DNA from 3 places in the Paenibacillus sp. JT31N17 genome. Region 1 is predicted to be linked to each of the others. Evidence: a T-box and tRNA genes for the amino acid it is inferred to sense, from the RefSeq annotation. Region 1 holds a T-box; the other regions hold tRNA genes.

Region 1 (6,926 bases):
TCTCGGGGATGTCGTTGTCCATGTTTTCCACCGGGAAGAACGTGAATATTACAATATTGAGCGGCTGTGGTCCGACGCGAAAGTTGTGGAGTTTGCATGAGTTTAATAGCCGGTACAATCCAGAAGTTCAGGGTGGCGCGTGAAGTGTCGCCCTACGGCTATTTTTTGAGCGATGGAGAATCGGAAGTGCTGCTTCACTATACCGAGCTTGTCGGTCACCGTCCTAAAGTGGACGATGAAGTTGAAGCCTTCATATTTTATGATACCGATGACCGGATCGCGGCAACGATGAAGCAGCCGTTCATTACGCTTGGCAAGGTCGCCCGTCTGGCGGTTGCGGATATTCATCCGCGTATCGGCGCTTTTCTGGAGATGGGACTCGGGCGGCAGCTTCTGCTTCCGATGTCCGAGCAGCCGGAGCTCAAGGAGCTGCGTCCCCAGCGCGGCGATGAAGTGCATGTGATTCTGGCCCATGACAAAATCGGCCGTCTCGTGGCAAAAGTGGCTTTTGAAGAAGAGCTTGCCGAGCTTGCTTTTTCCGCACCGGAATCCTGGCGCAATACATGGGTGGAAGGCTTTGTCACCAAGACGCTGAAGATTGGCTCTTTTGTCCTTATTGACGGCGGTGTTGTCGGTTTTGGCGTGATGGGCTTCATTCCTGCAGAGGAGCGGACCAAGCTGCTGCGGCTGGGCGAGCGTGTCCGGGCCAGAGTAACGTTCATCCGTGAAGACGGACGGGTCAATTTGTCGATGACTCCGCGCAAGGAAGTGGGCAGGCTGGAGGATTCGGAACGCATCCTTGCCTTTCTGCGGGAGCGGCCTGACGGAGCCATGCCGTATTCGGACGAAACTTCGGCTGAAATCATTAAACAGAAGTTTAATATAAGCAAGTCGGCTTTCAAGCGGGCGATTGGCAAGCTCATGAGGGAAGGGCTTGTTGTGCAGGACGGAAGCTGGACGACCCTGGTACAGGAAAAGCAGCCTGCAGAAGAAGAATAGAGGAGAGAAGCGATGCGTGCTTACCGGCAGTTTGCCACCGTTTACGACCGTCTCATGGAGGACATGCCCTATTCCGATTGGCTGCGGTTTGCAAGGGAGTGCTGGGACCGCTACGGCATCCCGCAAACCGTCGTCGATCTGGGCTGCGGCACGGGGAGTCTGGCGATTCCGCTCGCTCGCTCCGGTTTTCAGGTATTCGGTATCGATCTCTCGGCTGACATGCTCAGCATCGGGCGGAGCAAATGGGACGAAAGCCCGCAGCAGGCCATTCGGTCCTCTGCAGGCGCCATCCGCTGGCTGCAGCAGGATATGTGCAGCTGGGAGCTGCCGGAGCAGGTTGATGCCGTTATCTCCTTTTGCGACTGCATCAATTATTTGACGGAAGAGGATTATGTGGAAGCCGCCTTCCGTGCCACCTATGAAGGACTTAAGCCCGGCGGCGTCTTTCTCTTCGATGTGCATCCGCCCAGGACTCTGCAGCGTTACGCGGATGAGCAGCCCTTCGTGCTGGATGACCGGGATATCGCCTACATCTGGACGAGCGATCTGGACAGCGAACGGGTGGAAATCGAGCATCATCTGACGATTTTTGTCCGTGAGTCGGATGAGCGGCCGTCCCATTACAACCGTTTTGAAGAGATTCATGTCCAGCGGGCTTATCAGCCGAAGTGGATTCTGGAGGCACTGGCGAGAGCGGGGTTTGGCAAGGTTGAATCGTTCGCGGACTTTAGGCTGGCTGCGCCCGATGACCGTTCTGAGCGGCTCTTCTTCGCTGCGGTAAAATGAAGAATCATCCAGATGTACTCTTGACATGCGTGGGGGTGCTTCTTTATAATCGAACTAATCATTTTAGGTTTGGCGTCGATAAGGAGCAGTAGTTTCCTTGAACTGGATTCAGAGAGCCGGCGGTTGGTGCAAGCCGGACCAGAGGGGTTATGAACTCGCCTTGGAGCCGCACGTGCAAGCAGGCATATTAGCTTATGGCCTGACTAAGCGTGCCGTCCCGCCCGCGTTAAGGGTTCGAGTGAGCAGCGGCAAAGCATGCCTGTTGTTAACTAGGGTGGTACCACGGGAGATAATCCTCTCGTCCCTAGCGTTTACGCTGGGGGCGGGGGGTTTTTTTATGAAAAATATGCGAATAAGCAAATGAAATCGGGAGGCAATGGTAATGTCACAGGAACGTCCAGAGCAGCAAGGCTATAACCCACTGGTCATTGAGCCGAAATGGCAGATGTATTGGGATGAGCACAAGACTTTTCAAACGACTGAGGATTCGGGAAAACCGAAATTTTACGCGCTGGATATGTTTCCGTATCCATCCGGCTCAGGGCTGCATGTAGGCCATCCCGAAGGGTACACGGCTACTGATATCGTCTCCCGCTACAAACGGATGAAGGGCTATAATGTCCTCCACCCGATGGGCTGGGACGCGTTCGGACTGCCTGCGGAGCAGCATGCTCTGGATACGGGAGAGCATCCTCGGGAAATTACGGTCAAGAATATCAATAATTTCCGCAGACAAATCAAGTCGCTTGGCTTCTCGTATGATTGGGACCGCGAATTCAGCACCACCGATCCCGATTATTACAAATGGACGCAGTGGATATTCATTCAGCTGTTTAACAAGGGACTCGCTTATGTGGCGGAGGTTCCTGTTAACTGGTGTCCTGCGCTGGGCACAGTGCTTGCGAACGAAGAAGTCATCAACGGCCTGAGCGAACGGGGCAATCATCCCGTCATCCGCAAGCCGATGCGCCAATGGGTGCTGAAGATCACGGAATATGCGGAGAGGCTGCTTGAGGATCTGGAGGAACTGGACTGGACCGAAAGCATCAAGGACATGCAGCGCAACTGGATCGGCAAATCCAAGGGAGCAGAAGTGACCTTTGCCATCGATGGCTATGAGGAATCGCTGGTCGTGTTTACGACAAGGCCCGATACGCTTTTTGGCGCAACCTACTGCGTGCTGGCGCCGGAGCACGAGCTTGTCGCTCAAATTACGACTGCGAAGCAGAAGGCTGCCGTGGAAGCTTACCAGGAGTCGGCCGCGCGCAAAAGCGATCTGGAACGCACAGATTTGGCCAAGGACAAAACGGGCGTATTTACAGGAGCCTATGCCATCAATCCGGTAAGCGGAGCCAAAACCCCGATCTGGATCGCCGATTACGTTCTTGCCGGATACGGTACCGGGGCCATTATGGCAGTTCCGGGCCATGATCAACGCGACTGGGAATTCGCCAGGCAGTTTGATCTGCCTATAGTGGAGGTTGTTCAGGGCGGGACGATCAGCGGGGAAGCCTACGCCGGAGACGGACCCCATGTGAACTCGCAATATTTGAACGGATTGAACAACGAAGAGGCTATCGCCCTGATGATCCGCAAGCTGGAGGAGAACGGCAAGGGCAAAGGCAAAATCACCTACCGCCTTCGCGACTGGCTGTTCAGCCGCCAGCGTTATTGGGGGGAGCCAATTCCGATTCTTCATCTGGAGGATGGCACGATGAAGCCGGTTCCGGATGATCAGCTGCCGTTGCTGCTGCCGGAAATCGATCAGATCAAGCCTTCCGGGACGGGCGAATCGCCTTTGGCCAATGTGACCGAATGGGTGGAAACGATTGATCCGGAAACAGGGATGAAGGCGCGCCGGGAAACCAATACGATGCCGCAATGGGCGGGCAGCTGCTGGTATTATCTGCGGTTTATTGATCCTAACAACCAGAATGAGCTGTGCTCCAAGGAGAAGCAGGCGCAGTGGCTGCCGGTGGATCTGTATATCGGCGGCGCGGAGCATGCCGTGCTTCATCTGCTTTATGCGCGCTTTTGGCATAAGGTATTGTACGATCTGGGCATTGTGGATACGAAGGAGCCGTTCCATAAGCTGGTCAATCAAGGCATGATTCTTGGCATGAATAATGAGAAGATGAGCAAATCGCGGGGCAATGTCATCAATCCTGATGATATTGTCAATGAGTTCGGGGCAGATACACTGCGGATGTATGAGATGTTCATGGGACCGCTTGAAGCTACGAAGCCATGGAATACCAACGGTGTGGAAGGGATGTACCGTTTCCTCAGCCGCGTATGGCGGATGGCGATCGGGGAAGACGGCGCTCTTCATGCGAAAATATCGGATGCAAAAACGACGGATGCGTTCAAGCGCACCTGGCATCGCACGATCAAGAAGGTAACGGACGATTACGAGCATCTGCGTTTCAATACGGCGATCAGTCAACTGATGATATTCGTCAATGAGGCGTACAAGGCAGAATCGCTCCCACGGGAAGCAGTCGAGCATTTTGTTCAGATGCTGTCTCCACTCGCGCCGCATATCGCCGAAGAGCTGTGGTCGAAGCTGGGTCATACCGGTTCGGTCACTTATGTGGCTTGGCCAGCTTACGATGAGTCCTGGACGATTGATCAAGAGGTGGAAATTGTCGTACAGGTCAACGGAAAAATCCTCGATCGTCTCTCGATAGCGGCCGATACGGAGGAATCCGAGATGGAGAGCATCGCTAAGCAATCCGTTAAAGTGGCCGAGGCGCTTGAGGGCAAGACAATCCGTAAAGTAATTGCCGTCAAGGGCAAGCTTGTCAACATCGTAGCCAATTAAGGATCTGTCAAGGTAAGCAAAGCTGCCTGGTAAAAAGAGGTGAATGGCTTATTAACGCAAAGCATGCGTTATGGGCCATTCACCTCTTTGCCGTATAAGGAGAGCGCGACCCGCTCCAGATCTTCCTCGTATTTGGCATGTGTCGTCCGGATGAGGGCATTAAATACACCGTCAAGCTCGCGGCTCAGCAGCGCAAGCGCCTGGGCGGTTATACCGCCGGGAACGGCTACTCTTGCCTGAAGGGTTTCTGGCGACATGCCTCCTTCGGTGAGCAGCTGGCCGGTGCCATAGAGCATCGCGCTTGCCACAATCTCCGCTTCTTCCCGGGGGATTCCGGTTTCTTCAACCGCCGCGTTGATGAAGCTCTGCAGGACAAAGGCCATGAAGGCCGGACCGCAGCTGGAAATATCCGAGACGATCCGCGTATGCTTCTCCTCAATGGCCAGAGGTGCGCTGATCATGGAGAAAAGGTTGTTCAAGCGGGCTTTATCCGCTTCATTCAGTCTATCGCCGTACATGCATAAGGTTGCGCCGCAGCATACATAATTCGTTATGCTGGGAATGACTTTCGCTATCTTGCAGGGTAGAGAATTTTCCAGCTGCTCAATCAGGACAGGGCTGGTAATCGAGATAACAATCTGATCTTCCGACAGAATCCCGCGAATCTCATCGAGGACCCGTTTATATTCTAGCGGCTTGATGCACAAAAATATCAGATCCTGTCCGATGACGGCATCGCGGTTAAGGGGGACAGCGCGCAGGCCAAGGTGCCGGACGGCAAGCTTTTCCGCTTTGGCGAAGGTACGGTTGCTGGCGGTAATTTGTGACGGTTCAAGCGCACCCGAACCGATAAACGAATCGATGAGCAAGCTTCCCATACTTCCGATTCCGATAAATCCAACATTCATCGTAACCCCTCCTTGGCACTTTGCTCTTACTACCCTATGCAAGGGGGCAAGGCCAACATAACCAAAAGTAATGCAAAGTTTTAGACATTATTGCGGATAAATAAAGGACAGAGGTGACCACTACAATATGTACTCTGAAAAAAGAAGATCCGACTGGAATCGAAAACTGATGATGGCCGCCCTGCTTCTCCTGGGGGCCTTGCTGCTGGTCGCTGCGCTGTATCAATCGGATTCCAGCAAGCCGCCAGGCTGGGTGGCTATGAACAGCCAGGTGAAAGAAGTATTGAATCCGGAGGACGATGAGCCAGGACCTGCTGCGAAGGATAAGATAAAGAACGACGCTCCTGGCGAAGACCGGCAAAGCGGGGGGAAGGAGGTTCCAGCTCCAAAAGATGCGGAACAGGAGGAAGCCGCAAGCTCAACGGATGTCGCGGAGGACACCAAGACCTCAGGCGGAAGCAAGACCAAGGAAGGAGCTAAGGCTGGCTCGGCGGAAGATATACCCTCGGAATCGGGGAAAGGGACAGACGCGAAGCAGGCTGCAAGTGCAGGGGCAGGAGGTGAGAAGGCTATTGAACCTCAGGGAGCCGGCCTGACCGAAGAGGGCAAAATCAACATTAATTTTGCTACGGCTCAGGAACTGGATGAGCTGCCCGGCATCGGGGAAGCCAAGGCGGGAACGATCGTTGCGGACAGGGAGAAGAATGGTCCGTTTCGCTCAGTTGACGATTTGCTCCGGGTCAAAGGAATCGGTCCCAAACTACTGGAAAAAATGAAACCTTCCATTGTTGTTGCGCCTTGATTGTGCGACAATGGGAAAAGCAGCGGCCAGAGCCGTTGCTGCTCAATTCCGGCGAGGAGGATTCTTACATGTCCGAACAACGCAAGCTTTCATTGGAAACGCTATCCGTCCACGGAGGCCAGGAAATCGATCCTGCGACGATGTCGCGGGCAGTACCGATTTATCAAACAACGTCTTATGGGTTCCGCGATACCGATCATGCTGCTGACTTGTTTGCGCTCAAGGAATTCGGCAATATTTACACCCGCATCATGAATCCGACAAGCGATGTGTTTGAGAAGCGTATTGCCGCACTGGAAGGCGGGCCGGCCGCTCTGGCTGTCGCATCGGGTTCGGCGGCTATTACATACGCAATTCTGAACATAGCCGGCTCAGGAGATGAAATCGTTTCCGCGACCAGCTTGTACGGCGGGACTTATAATTTGTTTTCAACTACGCTTCCCAAGCTGGGCATCAAGGTCAACTTTGTCGATCCGCAGGATCCGAACAACTTCGAGGCCGCGATCACCGAGCATACAAAAGCCCTTTTTGCGGAGAGCATTGGCAATCCGAAAGGTGATATTATCGATCTTGAAGCGGTCGCTGCCATTGCTCACAAGCATGGTAT
Region 2 (6,926 bases), on a different contig from region 1:
TTCAGGCAGAACCATCTTAGCTGATCACCTCTCGCCCATCAAGAAGCTAATTAGTTGATATGTTAACTATTATAAGGCAGCAATGCGGCTCTTACAAGAAGAATCAGCTAGCTCCGCTCTCCCGCGGCAAAGCCGGAATGAAATCTGTACAACCTGTAACTTATAAGAAAAAGACCCCCGGCTGACATAAGCCGGAAGGTCGGGAAGGCCGCCTGCATCACGGAGCCTGTCCGCCAAAATAATCCTTGAGTCCGTCCATAATCCCTTGGGCGATATGGGCTTGTCCGTCATGATCCAGCAGCAGAGCCTCATCGCTCGTATTGGACAAGTACCCGACTTCGGTCAGGATGGCCGGAACCTCGTTAAGCCGAAGAACCTTCAGATCATTATAGCGCACGCCCCGGTCCTTAAAGCCGTTGGCCGCGAGAATATGCTCATGGATGACATCAGCAAGCTGTATGCTGCTATCGGAATAATAATAGGTTTCCGTTCCGCTGACCTCCGGATCATCATAGGTGTTCCCATGAATCGATATAAAGGCATCCGCCTCCAAGTCATTCGAAAATTTCGCCCTGTCATCCAATGAGACGAATGTATCGTCGCTGCGGGTCAGATATGGATCAAACATCGGGTCCTGCTTCAGCTGATCATATACCTCCTGCGCAAGGGCAAGCGTATAAGCTTTCTCCTCTAATCCGCTGATTGTGGGAGCTCCAGGATCATGCCCGCCATGGCCTGGATCGATGACAATTTTATACCTCCCCGTTTGCATGTCATCGACTGAAGATGTGGCGGACGGTGATTCGGGACCTGCGAGCATCCCTACGACCTTGGACGAATTATGATTGATTTCATAGATTGCAAATGTGCAGAACAGCAGGAATAATATGAACACAGTAACGATTCTGCGTCCTGTGCGAGCCGGCCTCATCGGTTTTTTCATGTCAGCCACCTCGCTCATGCAAATAGAGCGAAGCCCTATGATGGATCAGATTTTCTTTTGCTGCCACGCCGGGGTCGGACACTATCATGAATCCTGTCAGAAATAATCCGGTTTTTATCATGCTGTCTTCCTCTCCTTGTTCCTTGTCTCTTGCTATCACCTGCTCTCTTAGTTATAAAAGATGGATATAGACAAATCTTCTGAAAATTGTAAACAAAGTGTATCGACTTGTATCCATTTAAAATCGTATAAGAAACATACTTCTTGATCTGGTAGAAGAGCAGGCAGCCCGACATGCGCATCAGCTTCCCCGGAGCCGTATAGAACGCTCTGAACCATCCGGGAAAAATAAAAAACCAGTCCTATCACGGATTGAACGTGATAGACTGGTTTTTGGATTTTGCTGTTCTTTTGCCATAAAGTATCTATTGACTGGAGTGTTGAAGCCACACAGAAACAGCACTTGTCAAAGTGCCGCACCGTCGGCTATATTTCCTATTCCAGCGCTCCGTATATAACAGCCCGCAGCCTTGGATGAAAATAAGGCTCGCGGCTTGGCAGCATCTGCTGCATATAAACGATGGACAATTCCTCGTGCGGGTCAATCAGCGTCCAGGAGCCAGCCAGACCTGCCCAGCCAAATTCGCCGATCGTGCCGTTGTTCCCGCCCGCCGCCGGATCCATCAACACGCGGACTCCAAGGCCATAACCGTATCCGTTCATATGCGCCCAGCTGAAATCCTTGAGCTGCTGCTGACTCAAATGGTTGGTCCGCATCAGCTGAATCGTCTTCGGACTGAGAAGCCGCACGCCATCCAATTCCCCGCCCCTCGCCAGAGCCTGCGCAAACCGGCTGTAGTCGCCGGTTGTCGACAGCAGGCCCCCTCCGCCGCTTTCGTATCTGCATCCTGGCTGGAAAGGGGTATCCATCCTGTCGTTGACGGTCAGCTTGCCGTCTTCTGCACTGTCATACATCACGCATAACCGGTCCCGCTTGTCGTCTGGGATTCTGAATGAGGTATCGTTCATCCCGAGCGGTCCGAAAATTTCCTGCTTCAGAAACTCTTCGAAGGTTTGGCCGGACAGCACCTCGATCAAAGCGGCCAGGACGTCATGGCTTGTGCCGTACTTCCAATGCGTGCCTGGATCGAAGGCAAGAGGGATGGCCGCAAGCTGCTTGGACAGCTCCCGCATATTCATCGTGGCGGCGGCGTTCTCCATCATAACGCGGGTCTGCCGTTCGGTTTCCGTCCCGATCCCGCCATATGTAAGACCGGACGACATGGTGAACAGATCCTTGACGCGAATCGGGTTCGCCGCGGGAGATACCGTCATGTCGCCAAATTCGTTGTAGCGGTACACCATCGGATTTTTGAACTCGGGCAGATACTCCTCAAGCGGATCGTTCAACAGATAGTGCCCTCTCTCGTAAAGCATGAGCGCCGCGGTGCAGGTAATCACTTTGGTCATCGAATAAATTCGGTAAATGGTATCCGTGCTGATTTCCTTCTTCTTCTCCAGATCCGCATAACCGAAGCTGTCCTGGTATAATATTTCCCCGCGGCGGATAACGGTTAAGGCGCAGCCGGCCGGTCCTTTTTCCACAAAGCTCTTAAGGAGCGGAGTCAATCGTTGTATCCGGTTCATTAATGGTTCCCCTCTCTGAAAACGTTTACCATAATAGTAGCACATGGTTTTGGCAGGTGTAAATTAATACGGAGCCCCCTTCCCGATAAATATTTGGGTCCTCGTGCATGAGTGGCCCAAAACGTGCTTCTTGTTGATCTTGCCGAACTTATTATTTGGTCCGATATATCCTAACCGTTGAAGAAGTCGACCCTGGACATGACATGATCAATGGTGAATTGATGAAGATACTGAATGGTGTTCTGTTCCGCATTGTGGAGAATTTTTTCCAGCTCCAGATCCAGAAACTCCCCGGCCTCCCCGCAATCCGCCTCTTGAGCGGGCTCTTTGCCTCCCGTGTTGACTGCATCATATATATCTCCGAGCGTCAGCGCGGCAGTATCTTTTTTGAGAATATATCCTCCCTCACGACCACCCTTGGATTCCACGATTCCGGCACTGGCCAAGGCTTGAAGAACTCTTCGCAGGAAAGTGGCATGGGAATCCACCTGGCCGGCAATCATGGCACTTGATAAAATGCCCCTGCTTTGAGCCAGCCAGACAACGGCATGAATGGCGATTTTGAAATGCGGCGGCCCGAAATCGATTCCTTTATTCGCTGTGCTCATTACCGCTCACTCCCTTCTTCATTACAGCATGTTAGAGTTTCAATATGTGTGTAATATAGGCACATTATATGTTTTTTACCCGTCTGTGGCAAATTCTATTCAACCTGTTTCCTCCGTTGCATCTATTAGAAAAAGAGAGCCAATCGTGATTGGCTCCCTTTGATTTGACTTCTATAGTACCGTCTGTACGCATCTGCCTGTTTAAGCTGACGACTGATTATGTTGATCGAACAGCCGTCATTAACCCGGGAAATTCGCCAGCTCCGAGCTTTGCAGCAGAGTAAGCGCAACGGATAGAATCAGCAGCACGATTACAGGCAATAACGCGGTTACCGGATCCTTGACCCGGATATGGGCGGCGGCAGCGCCCAGCATGATAAGTCCAAGCCAGATGCCTGCCCACGCCGACCAGCTCGGCTCCCAGAAGCCGATGACCAGCGCGATCACCGCTATATACTGGGTCAGACCGGTAAAGACCCGAAACCATTGTGGCAGCTTCAAATGCGCAAAACTATCCACCTGCATTTTGGTGCCAAAAACCTTCATCGAACCCGCCATCAGAAACATCAGACCTAATAGGATTTCAATAATCATGACTACAACGTCCACATCGATCTCTCCCCGCATGTTCTTTTTTTAACACAATGTTCATGACCATGGCTGTAATCATAAAGCGCAATACATCAATACTCATCTCCCCTTGCCAGCCTTCAGCAATCCTCAGATTTAATTGCAACTGATGTAGGCACATTATAGAACGAAAGCGTAATGAATGCAATACTGAATTAAACTATGAGACGGCTTCCAGTTGTATGCCTATCATGGAGCGGAGCAAAACGCCAAGAGCAGTAACCGGACGAAGCCGCTGCTGAACAAACAAAAAAACCCTTCCTGAGAAGAGTTGGTTTAAAGGTATGGTGCGGTCGAGAGGACTCGAACCTCCACGGCATTGCTACCACTGGAACCTGAATCCAGCGCGTCTGCCAATTCCGCCACGACCGCATATCAGCGAGAAAATCATTTTCGCTCAATATTCAATACTATACCGTTTATTTATGAGAATGTCAACATTATTTTCCTTAATTATTGAATCAGCAATAATATGATGGAGAATAAGCCGGTGCAAATATTGATTAAATACAGGAAGGACACCACCTGAACCGGTTTCATGCCTGTTTTTAACAATACATAATGCGCCTGGGAAGCGTCTGCCTTGTAGAAGGGAACGCCCTTCATCATCCTCCAGATCACAACACGGACATTGTCCAGGATCGGAACGCTGAGCGCAAGAATCGGAATGAACAAGGACAGGACTGTCGCCTGCTTGAAGGCTCCATCGAGCGCAATGACGGCAAGGATGAAACCGAGAAAAGTAGCCCCTGCATCACCCATGAACACTTTTGCCGGCGGCCGGTTGTATCTGAGATAACCCAGGGATGCCCCCACAAGAATCGTAGCCATCATCGCCGACTCGCCCTGCCCCATTACAAGCGCTACCACCAGAAGCGTTGTTCCCGATATAGCGGATAATCCGCTGGCCAAGCCGTCAATCCCGTCCGTAAAGTTAATTACCGTTGTTACGCCAAAAATCCATAAGACGGTGAAGAGGAACTGGAACAACTCGGGAAGTACGTAATAGCTTCCCGTGAAGGGATTCTCAAAGCCGCTGAATACAATCCCCGAGCTGTAGACTAGAATGGCAGCACCCATCTGAACCACAAATTTTGGCAGCGAGGCAAATTCCTTGCCATGCGTCTTGTACCAGTCGTCGACAAGGCCGATGACCAGAATGATCAGGCCGCCTCCGAGTATAGCCCCGGTCTTGATCCAATTATCGTGAACAAATATCAGATATAAAATGACAAAAGCAGCGTAAATCGCAATGCCTGCGGTCAGCGGAATCGGTTCCCGGTGAATTTTGCGTTCGTTGTTGGTTTGGGGCTTGTCCACAAATCCGATCCTGAGCGCCAGCTTGCGAAGCGGCGGTATAAGCGCGATAACAATAGCAATAGCAAACACAAAAGCGATAATATAATTCATATCATTCTCCTTATCGATCATGATAACCTATCTGAAATTATAATCATCCCCCCGCTTAAATGCAATCCTGACACCGGAGCTTGCGCTGTTCACGCCTTTCGCAAGCGGTCCGTTCAGTTTTTGTTCAGACTGCCCTGATATGATCGGTTTAAGACAAGGAGGCGATGACCATGAATGGAATCAAAGTAATGGTAGTCGACGATACCGCATTTATGCGCATGATGATGCGCGGCCTTCTGGAGAGTCTGGGTCTTGAGGTGGTAGCGGAAGCCGGCAACGGCATTGAAGCTGTTAATCTCTATAAAAGAGTAAGACCCCAGCTTGTGACCATGGATATTACGATGCCCGAAATGGACGGAGTCAGCGCCCTCAAAAATATCAAGCAGGTCGATCCGGCAGCTAAAATTATTATGTGCTCCGCGATGGGACAGCGGGAAATGGTCCTTGAGGCCATTCGAAGCGGCGCATGCGATTTTGTCGTCAAACCGGTGCAAAAAGAACGATTGGCCGAGGCAATATCCAATCATTTCCTGACCTTCGCAAATTCAGCCGGGGGTGGCCATATTTAGTGAACCTCCAATGAAAAAGCGGCTGAACAGATTATTTTCTGCTCAACCGCTTTTTATGTTACTCTCCAGCCCACTTTGAATCTTATGGTGAAGATATGGCTTTCCAGCCTTTCCCCCCTGCCATTATTCTCGTTTACTCCGCGATTTGAAAATGAATGATTGCCCCTTGATGATTGGGTTCAAGGCGGAGCACCTCCTCCAATTGAGCCTGCGATTCAGCCAGGCGGCCAAGCCCCAGATGACCCAGACCGATCATATAGCGGCAGTGGATTTCATTGCGTCTGTTCAGATCATCATCGAACACCAGAAAATCGGGAAGCGAGACGGCAAAATAATCGAGCTTAACCTTGTCAAACAGATGGGTTTCCCCATAATCAATCAGTTTATTGAAGCGGGAAGCCGCTTCCTTATCCCCTTGCAGCCTGGACCAGGCAAGCCCCTGATAGAAAATCGTATCCGGCGGCTGATCATTATAGAACATCGCTCCCGCAGGCTCATCCATACCCTGCGAGGCAAGGCGGAATGCCTTCTTTGCTTCTTCATTGCGTCCATCCGCTTCCAGCGCACATCCCAGGTGATAGTAAATATTGTTCTCCTGTGCGCCGGCCAGCTTCCCCTCGCCCAGATTATCCGGATACTCGAGCGCGCGCAGCAGCACTTTCTCCGCTTCCTGGTATGCCTGTTCAGCAAGAAGCTTCTTGCCCAGCTCCACATGCGCCAGCACATACTGACCGGTAACCTTGCCTTCCCCTCCTTCCCATGGATGGAATTTGCGGGAATTCAGCAGGCCGATCGCTTCCTCATGTCTGCGTACCGTGTTATGCAGAGTGACATACTCTACAAATAAATCATCACGCATTCTCACCTGATCCGGATGGCTGTTCAAATGATCCAGACGCTGCTGCGCACTGATGCCGAGCTTTTTGTACAGCTGGTCGAGCTCGTACAGCACCCGCGCATCGCTCTGGTCTGCGGAATAAGCGAGCTCCAGATAGGTCCGGGCTTTCCCGGAATCGTTCTGTTTGTTGAAATAGGCCAGCGCCAGATTGCGGTGGGACGTTGGAAACGAAGAATCCAGCTCTGTTGAGGCTTCCCAATGCCGGATGGCCTCCTGATGCC
Region 3 (6,926 bases), on a different contig from region 1:
GATTTGCTTATCCGCACTTAAAATAATCTTTCGTACCGCCTCTATTTCCTTCTTCAGGGGATGCTCGAGATTGTTCATATATTCATTAACCTGCTGATGGCCAGACAATGCCATCGCCTTCTTCCCGTTGGTCCCCGATTGGTTCTTGTTCGTTGTCTCCATTTCTTCCCCCCGTTAAATGGTCGAGCCGCAGCTGTACATTCTATGCAAATGAGATTCTCTATAGCAATATTAGCATATATTTTAACCCGCGGTTTCTTCAGAATTGCGATTCACAATCCCTATTGCGAACCCGTCATAGCCTTTGCTTCCCACTGTCTGAATGGCAGAAGCCGTAATTCCCGGTTCTTCAGCCAGCAAATCATAGAATTCCCTTACTCCTATGACGCGCGGATCGCTGCTATTTTCATTTATGACTTCACCATCACGAACGACGTTATCACCAATAATGACCGTTCCCCTGCGTGAAAAATGAAGCGCCCACTTCAGATAGGCGGGGTTGCTCGGCTTATCGGCATCGATAAAAATAAGATCGAATGGCGCTGCATGCTCTTTCTCCAACAGGGCCAATTGCTCCAAGGCGTCCCCTTCCCGAAGCTCTACCCTGTCATCCAGCCCGGCAAGCGAGATGTTGGTGCGAGCTGTTTCGGCGTGATGGGGGTCTAATTCTATCGTGACCAAATGTCCGCCGGCCGGCAGCGCTCTTGCCAGCCAGATGGTACTGTAGCCGCCCAATGTGCCGATTTCCAGAATCCGTTTTGCGCCTTGCATCTGAGCCCAAATGTTCAATAACTTTCCCTGGCTCGGTGTTACGTCAATCGCCGGCAGCCCAGCCTCCTGATTGGCGGCCAACACCTTTTCCAGAACGGGATCATGCGGAATAAGACGCTCTGTAATATAACGGTCTACTTGGGTCCAGGTGTTCATTTGATTCATCGTTATCACTCCTTTTTATTTTTCAACTTCATTGTAATTGAGTTATAATCATAGATATAATATATCTTTTCGGATAACTTATAATTTAAATATATGAATTAAGATAAGGAGTACCGCTATGAATCTTCACGCCTTGCGTTTATTCCATCTGATTGCTGCTACCGGAAGTGTGACTCGTGCCTCGGAATTACTCCATATAAGCCAGCCGGCCATTACTGCCCAGGTTAAAAAATTCGAAAAAGAATTGGATCTCACCCTTCTTAAGCCGCATGGCCGGGGAATTGCTTTAACCGATGCGGGTGAAAAGCTTGCTCTGCTCGCCAAGAGACTTTTTGCGGTTGAACAGCAGATCGAACAGTTCTCCCTGGATTACCGTACAGGCGCTAAAGGCGATATCCGGCTGGCTGCGACGTATTTGCCCGCCCATTTTCTGATCCCGGCCTGGATTGCCAAGTTCAAACAGCAGTATGAACAAGTGGAAATGACGATTACGACAACTAATTCCAGCGGTGCCTTGAAGCAGCTTTTGAATGTGGAGGCGGATTTGGCGATTTATGGAGGTTTACCGGAAGAATATCCCGATACGGTTCTGACCGAGGAATTGTTTCAGGACGAATTATGGTTCGTCGTGGCGCCGAATCACCGTTTTGCGAATCAGCATGTTTCTCTACTGGAGATGATGAAGGAGCCCTTTGTCATGCGCGAGGAGGGAAGCTCCACACGCGAGAGATTATTTGCCTTATGCCGGACATACATCTCATCGGCTCCGCGGATAGCGTTACAGTTCAATGGATTGCATGAGTCAATCACAGCGGTTATTGCCGGATACGGCGCGAACTTCGTTTCTTCCTTGGTCGTCCGCGATTATGTGGCGCGCGGGGAGTTATGCCGCGTGTATGTAGAAGGAATCCATCTAGTAAACAGTATTGCCATCTGTACCCGCAAAAACGAACCCTTATCTGCTGCCGCATCAAATCTCATTCAGATGATCCGGCGGAATCCTTATACCAAAGCTTATTCTGATTTTATTTAAATCCCGTTACAGCACCCGACCGGAAACCTCGCTCATCTGACGAATCCACCTCAGAAGCTCTTGTCCGATCGCATGCGGGTTCTCCTCCAGCAGATGACGGAAGCCCGTCCGATATGGAACAGCCTTAACATCCTTGCCCGAAGGCTCATTGTAATAATGCGACATGATCGAATCGAAAAAAGAAGTATTCCCCCGCTCCGCTGTCAGGGAATACTTCTTTAATGGTTCTTCAGTTTCTATTAAATATAAAAAACTCTTCATCAAGAAGAGTTTGGCTTGAGGGTTTGGTGCGGTCGAGAGGACTCGAACCTCCACGGCATTGCTACCACTGGAACCTGAATCCAGCGCGTCTGCCAATTCCGCCACGACCGCATAAGTTGGTATTTCTTGTGGCATATCTCTTAACCACGAGACTTATCTTATCATCCGTACAATCCGAAGTCAATCATCCGGGATAAAGTTCCACAATTCGAAATACTCAATAATTAACAGCTTTTACGCTGTTCATTCCTCTCCTCTAAAAAGCAAAAAACTCCAGCCAACTTGCCGGAGTCTTATTATCGTCATGTTACTTAAACAGTATATATAGTTATGATTCACAAAGGATCATGCAGCGGGTTCATTTCCAGGCTATTAAAAAAGCAGGCCCCCGCAAAGCCGGGAAGCCTGCCTTTGAATCCCTGTCATTTGATTCATTCAAACAAATCGCCGAACACGTCCATCATGTTTTTCTTCTTTTTATACGGTCTGCCATTCTTGTCGTAGCCTCTTGAACCGTAAGCATCGTTCGAGTGATCATCCTGCCTGTAGCCGCGGCTGTCTTGATTATCATAGGAGACCTGACGTTCCAATCGGTCATATTCGGTGCGGACTTCACGAATTCCATTCGTCAGCTTGTCCAGCTCACCCCGGTCAAGCCAAACGCCTTTGCATTCGGGACAGACATCGATGACCACGCCGTTCTTCTCCACCTCACGCATACGCGCATCATCACATACGGGACATTTCATTATGAATATCCTCCATTCGATTCATGTCGTTGCTCGGTCTTTTCTACGTTTGAGTGGGGCTGAGGTTTCATGTTTTGTCCTGCGCAGCGTAAAGAAGATGAATCCAGCGAGCGTTCTATTCCATAATGAACATCACAGTTGCCCCGTCCGGATAGTCCTCCAGCTGATTGCTGACCCAAGCGCCCGCTCCCCGGTTATCCGATGGGGTTATGTAAGCAATATCGGCATTCTCGCCGCCTTCCGCACACATGGCCATCGGCCACTCGTCGCGGTCAAAACCTTTTTTCGTATCAATGCCCTTTAGAGAGGCTTTTCTATTCTCATCCGCTCCGTCCCTGTCAATGGTGCAGACCGGCGACTTCCCCGCTTCAATGGCCTCTTTGATATGCTTGGCTGTCTTCGGAAAGCGGTCGGTTGGAAAATGAATGGAATAATCCGCTTCTCCGGATACCGGCGCTTCCGTCTGTTCCTTCAGAAAATCCAGACGGGGAATAATAAACAGGACGATAACTGCTAATAATAGGGCGAATATGCTGCTCTTCCGTTTCAAAGTCTGAACTTCCTCCTGATTGTGGTCAATGATGCTTATTGCCAAGGAAAAACGGCAATCCTGCCGGGTACCGTTTTGGCTTTAGACTTCCCAATTGCTGCTCCGGGGCTCAGATGCCGGCTCGATGATATAATTCCGCTTCACCTTCACGATCCGTCTGTTCGGCCGGCGAATTGCTACAACTTCATCATCCCAGGCTACTACAATTCCGATCACGTCATTGTCTTCTATACCGTCACGGACTACACGAATCCGTGTGCCTTCCACCCGATATGCATCCAGTTGTTCCTCTGATATCACGATTTTCGTTTGCCTCCTAACCCTCTCATCATGTATCCCTATATGTAAAAGACCCCAATGCCCAAGTTTGCTCATTGAGGTCTCTTACCCAATCTATGCTGTTGTCAGCTCACCGTTTCGTTCGAATCAATAGTTTCATACCATTCATCAAGTACGCGCGACGACATGACACGACTTGAAATATAATCAGCCTGCTTGGCTGTGAATTGTGTTTTCCAATCCATCTCAAGCTCTTCGGACAATTTGACAATGGTTAATAACTCGGACCAGGCAACATAGCGTTTGTACCAAAAAAATTGTGGATGCTCGATCATATAAGGATACAAGTCATCGAATTCCGTATGCTTGCAATCGAGTGCACGCTCAAAGTGATTCTTGGCGTCGGACAACTTGGTTTCTAAAAAATCTGCAGAAAGATTCCCCATGCTCTTGTGCCTCCCCTCGGTCAATAAGAACATTATAAGGCAAAACGGCTGAATCGAAAAGGTACTGATTGTGGAATATTTCGTTCATGAAGCTACAGGAACTGAATATGCCCGCCTTCCAAGGAGGCAATCTGGACAAGCGATTCCACACGAATCCCTTGCTCCCGTATGGTTCGCGCCCCGGCCTGAAAGGATTTCTCAACTACGATTCCAAGACCGGCCAGCTTCGCGCCGGAGCGTTCAATTATTTTTATGAGTCCGCGGGCTGCATCGCCATTGGCTATGATATCGTCTATGAACAGGACCGTATCGCTCCCGGTCAGAAATTGGCGGGATACCATAATATCCGTTACAATTCCTTTCGTAAATGAGGGCACCCGCTCCGTCAGCGCATCCGGATCGGCGATCAGCGTCTTCTTGCGCCTTGCAAAAAGCAGTGGAACACCCAATGCCAGGGCGGTTGTAAATCCAACCGGTATGCCGGAAGATTCAACCGTAATCACTTTCGTAATCGCATGCTCCGCATAACGTCTGGCAAATTCATTGCCCATCGCCATCGTCAGCTGAGGGTCAACCTGATGATTCAGCAGTGCATCGAGCTTTAACACATCATTGTTGATGACGGAAGCCTCGCGTAAAATCCGTTCTTTTAACAGTTCCATCGCTTTCCCTCCACCAAACACCTTTTTACGTCTAAAGTACCATATGCAAGGCCAACTCCGCAAGCTGGACAAGCAGGAAGGATTCAAATTCCACAAGCTTTAATGCAACTTTTTGCCAGGTTTTTACGTCTAATAGTTGTCAGATGCTTTAGGGCCACTAGAGCATCAAAATGCAGGAGGTGTACGTACAATTGAATAACCCGAGATCCCGCAAGGCTGCGCGCGGGGCGGCTGTCGCTTTGCTCTCCATTGTCATTGCCGGATGCCAGATGCAGTCCGGCAATCCGTCCTCCACCGGCGACAGCGCCGCCCAGCCTCAGGGACAAGCTGACGGAAACTCTTCAGAACGCACGAACGGTCCGCAGCAAACCTTCAATAGGGACAAGAACAACGGAGATAGCCCTGTTGTTCCTGCTTCCGGTGATGACGGGAAATCCGAAGCGGATGCCACAACCGAATCAACCGCTTTAAAGAATACGGCCAAAGAAGGAAAGGCCGAGTTGAAATGGGATCCAAAGGCACCCAAGCTGCGCCAGATCTCCATCGCCGACTCCCAGGCTTCCCTGGACAAATTGCTCGGCAAGCCTTCCGAGAGCTACAGCCTGGATGATGGCGGCGATGAACTGACAGTCCACGAATATAAAGGCTACTCCATCGGCTTCGACGCAAGCAAAAAAGTAAAATTCATCGAAGTGTTCGAGAGCGATGCCGTCACCGATCTCAACGGATTGCGCGTCGGAGACAGTGAAAAAACAGCCCTGACGCTGCTTGGCAAGCCGGAAACACACACCTCAAGCGTTATCGCCTACAAAGCATCTGGCGCCCTCTTGAAGCTTGATCTGGACCCCGAAAACAACCAAATCATTTCCATTAAGCTCTTTGCCGATTCCGAATAAAACCCGAACAAGACGATTTTCATGCCGGGACTTGTCATGCCTGTCCTTCTTCTCACATATCTTGTAGATAAGTGCGAACGAGAGGCAGGTCGGAACCGTCATGAAACAATTTGGAAAAGTCTTGCAGATTGCGTTCACGTATATGGGCACCATAGTTGGTGCCGGCTTCGCGACCGGACAGGAAATATTGCAGTTCTTCACACGTTTCGGCTACTGGGGCGCAGCCACTATTCTCCTGGCAACCGCCATGTTCATCTGGCTTGGAGCTAAAATGATGCTGATTGCAAGCGACATATCCGCCAAGTCATACGAGGATGTCAACAAAAAGCTGTTTGGCCCGCGTTTCGGACGTTGGGTCAGCCATTTTATGCTCATTGTACTTCTTGGAGTCAATGCCGTTATGCTTGCCGGCGCGGGTACAATCTTCACAGAAAACTGGAATGTTTCCTATCAGACCGGACTGCTTGTGACGCTGATCGGCTGTTTTTTTCTTGTCCGCAAAGGAATGAGCGCCATACTGACAATCAATTCGATTGTCGTGCCGTTGATGCTTGTTTTTACGCTGATTATCGTTGTAGACACGCTGAATACTCCCGGCTCGAGCCGCTGGATGCTGCTGACCAGCGATTATTCTCCCTTTGCCGTATGGGCATCGCCCCTGCTGTACGCCGCATTCAATTTGTCCATGTCGCAGGCTGTGCTTGTCCCTCTCGGAGCGCAGGTGCGGGACCGCAAGACCATCATCGCCGGTGCATGGATAGGCGGAATCGGGATTGGCTTCATGCTGATTGCCGGACATATGGCCTTATCCCTTTACATGCCCGGTATTCAGCAGTATGCCATTCCGATGGGCGGGATTGCCCGAGAGCTTGGACATGGCATGCAGTGGATCTATATCGGCCTGATTTTTGCCGAGATCTTCACCACATTAGTCGCAGATATCTATGGACTGACGCTCCAGCTTAAAGAACGGATGAAGATGTCGCATACCCGGATCACCTTAATCGTACTCGTTATCTGTTATGCTGCCAGCCAAATCGGGTTTGGACCGCTGCTGTCCACGCTTTACCCGATATTCGGCCTTGTCAGTCTCGGATGGCTCGCACTTCTGATC

Evidence for each region. The T-box of region 1 lies ahead of leuS (leucine--tRNA ligase). A T-box ahead of a tRNA ligase gene usually reads a tRNA of that ligase, here a tRNA-Leu.
Region 2: it encodes a tRNA-Leu, which carries the amino acid that the T-box ahead of leuS (leucine--tRNA ligase) is inferred to sense. The anticodon was not compared.
Region 3: it encodes a tRNA-Leu, which carries the amino acid that the T-box ahead of leuS (leucine--tRNA ligase) is inferred to sense. The anticodon was not compared.

What each region holds. Positions count from the first base shown of each region.
Region 1 covers NZ_JBWDNP010000003.1:16,302-23,227, forward strand. The annotation lists gene rsfS (ribosome silencing factor) at 1-100, shown strand, start outside; gene AC0YOB_RS11820 (CvfB family protein) at 97-999, shown strand; gene AC0YOB_RS11825 (class I SAM-dependent DNA methyltransferase) at 1,012-1,785, shown strand; T-box leader at 1,852-2,094, shown strand; gene leuS (leucine--tRNA ligase) at 2,168-4,609, shown strand; gene comER (late competence protein ComER) at 4,678-5,517, opposite strand; gene AC0YOB_RS11840 (ComEA family DNA-binding protein) at 5,645-6,319, shown strand; gene AC0YOB_RS11845 (homocysteine synthase) at 6,388-6,926, shown strand, end outside.
Region 2 covers NZ_JBWDNP010000001.1:139,465-146,390, reverse strand. The annotation lists gene AC0YOB_RS00710 (MarR family winged helix-turn-helix transcriptional regulator) at 1-15, opposite strand, end outside; gene AC0YOB_RS00705 (N-acetylmuramoyl-L-alanine amidase family protein) at 218-943, opposite strand; gene AC0YOB_RS00700 (serine hydrolase domain-containing protein) at 1,439-2,590, opposite strand; gene AC0YOB_RS00695 (RrF2 family transcriptional regulator) at 2,761-3,198, opposite strand; gene AC0YOB_RS00690 (DoxX family protein) at 3,439-3,807, opposite strand; tRNA gene AC0YOB_RS00685 (tRNA-Leu) at 4,114-4,200, opposite strand; gene AC0YOB_RS00680 (glycosyltransferase family 4 protein) at 4,282-5,238, opposite strand; gene AC0YOB_RS00675 (response regulator) at 5,409-5,807, shown strand; gene AC0YOB_RS00670 (DUF5107 domain-containing protein) at 5,941-6,926, opposite strand, start outside.
Region 3 covers NZ_JBWDNP010000001.1:121,912-128,837, reverse strand. The annotation lists gene AC0YOB_RS00630 (DUF1801 domain-containing protein) at 1-162, opposite strand, end outside; gene AC0YOB_RS00625 (O-methyltransferase) at 244-936, opposite strand; gene AC0YOB_RS00620 (LysR substrate-binding domain-containing protein) at 1,055-1,969, shown strand; gene AC0YOB_RS00615 (hypothetical protein) at 1,976-2,284, opposite strand; tRNA gene AC0YOB_RS00610 (tRNA-Leu) at 2,255-2,341, opposite strand; gene AC0YOB_RS00605 (TFIIB-type zinc ribbon-containing protein) at 2,662-2,979, opposite strand; gene AC0YOB_RS00600 (NucA/NucB deoxyribonuclease domain-containing protein) at 3,095-3,529, opposite strand; gene AC0YOB_RS00595 (hypothetical protein) at 3,611-3,829, opposite strand; gene AC0YOB_RS00590 (hypothetical protein) at 3,934-4,254, opposite strand; gene AC0YOB_RS00585 (xanthine phosphoribosyltransferase) at 4,347-4,916, opposite strand; gene AC0YOB_RS00580 (hypothetical protein) at 5,108-5,812, shown strand; gene AC0YOB_RS00575 (YkvI family membrane protein) at 5,913-6,926, shown strand, end outside.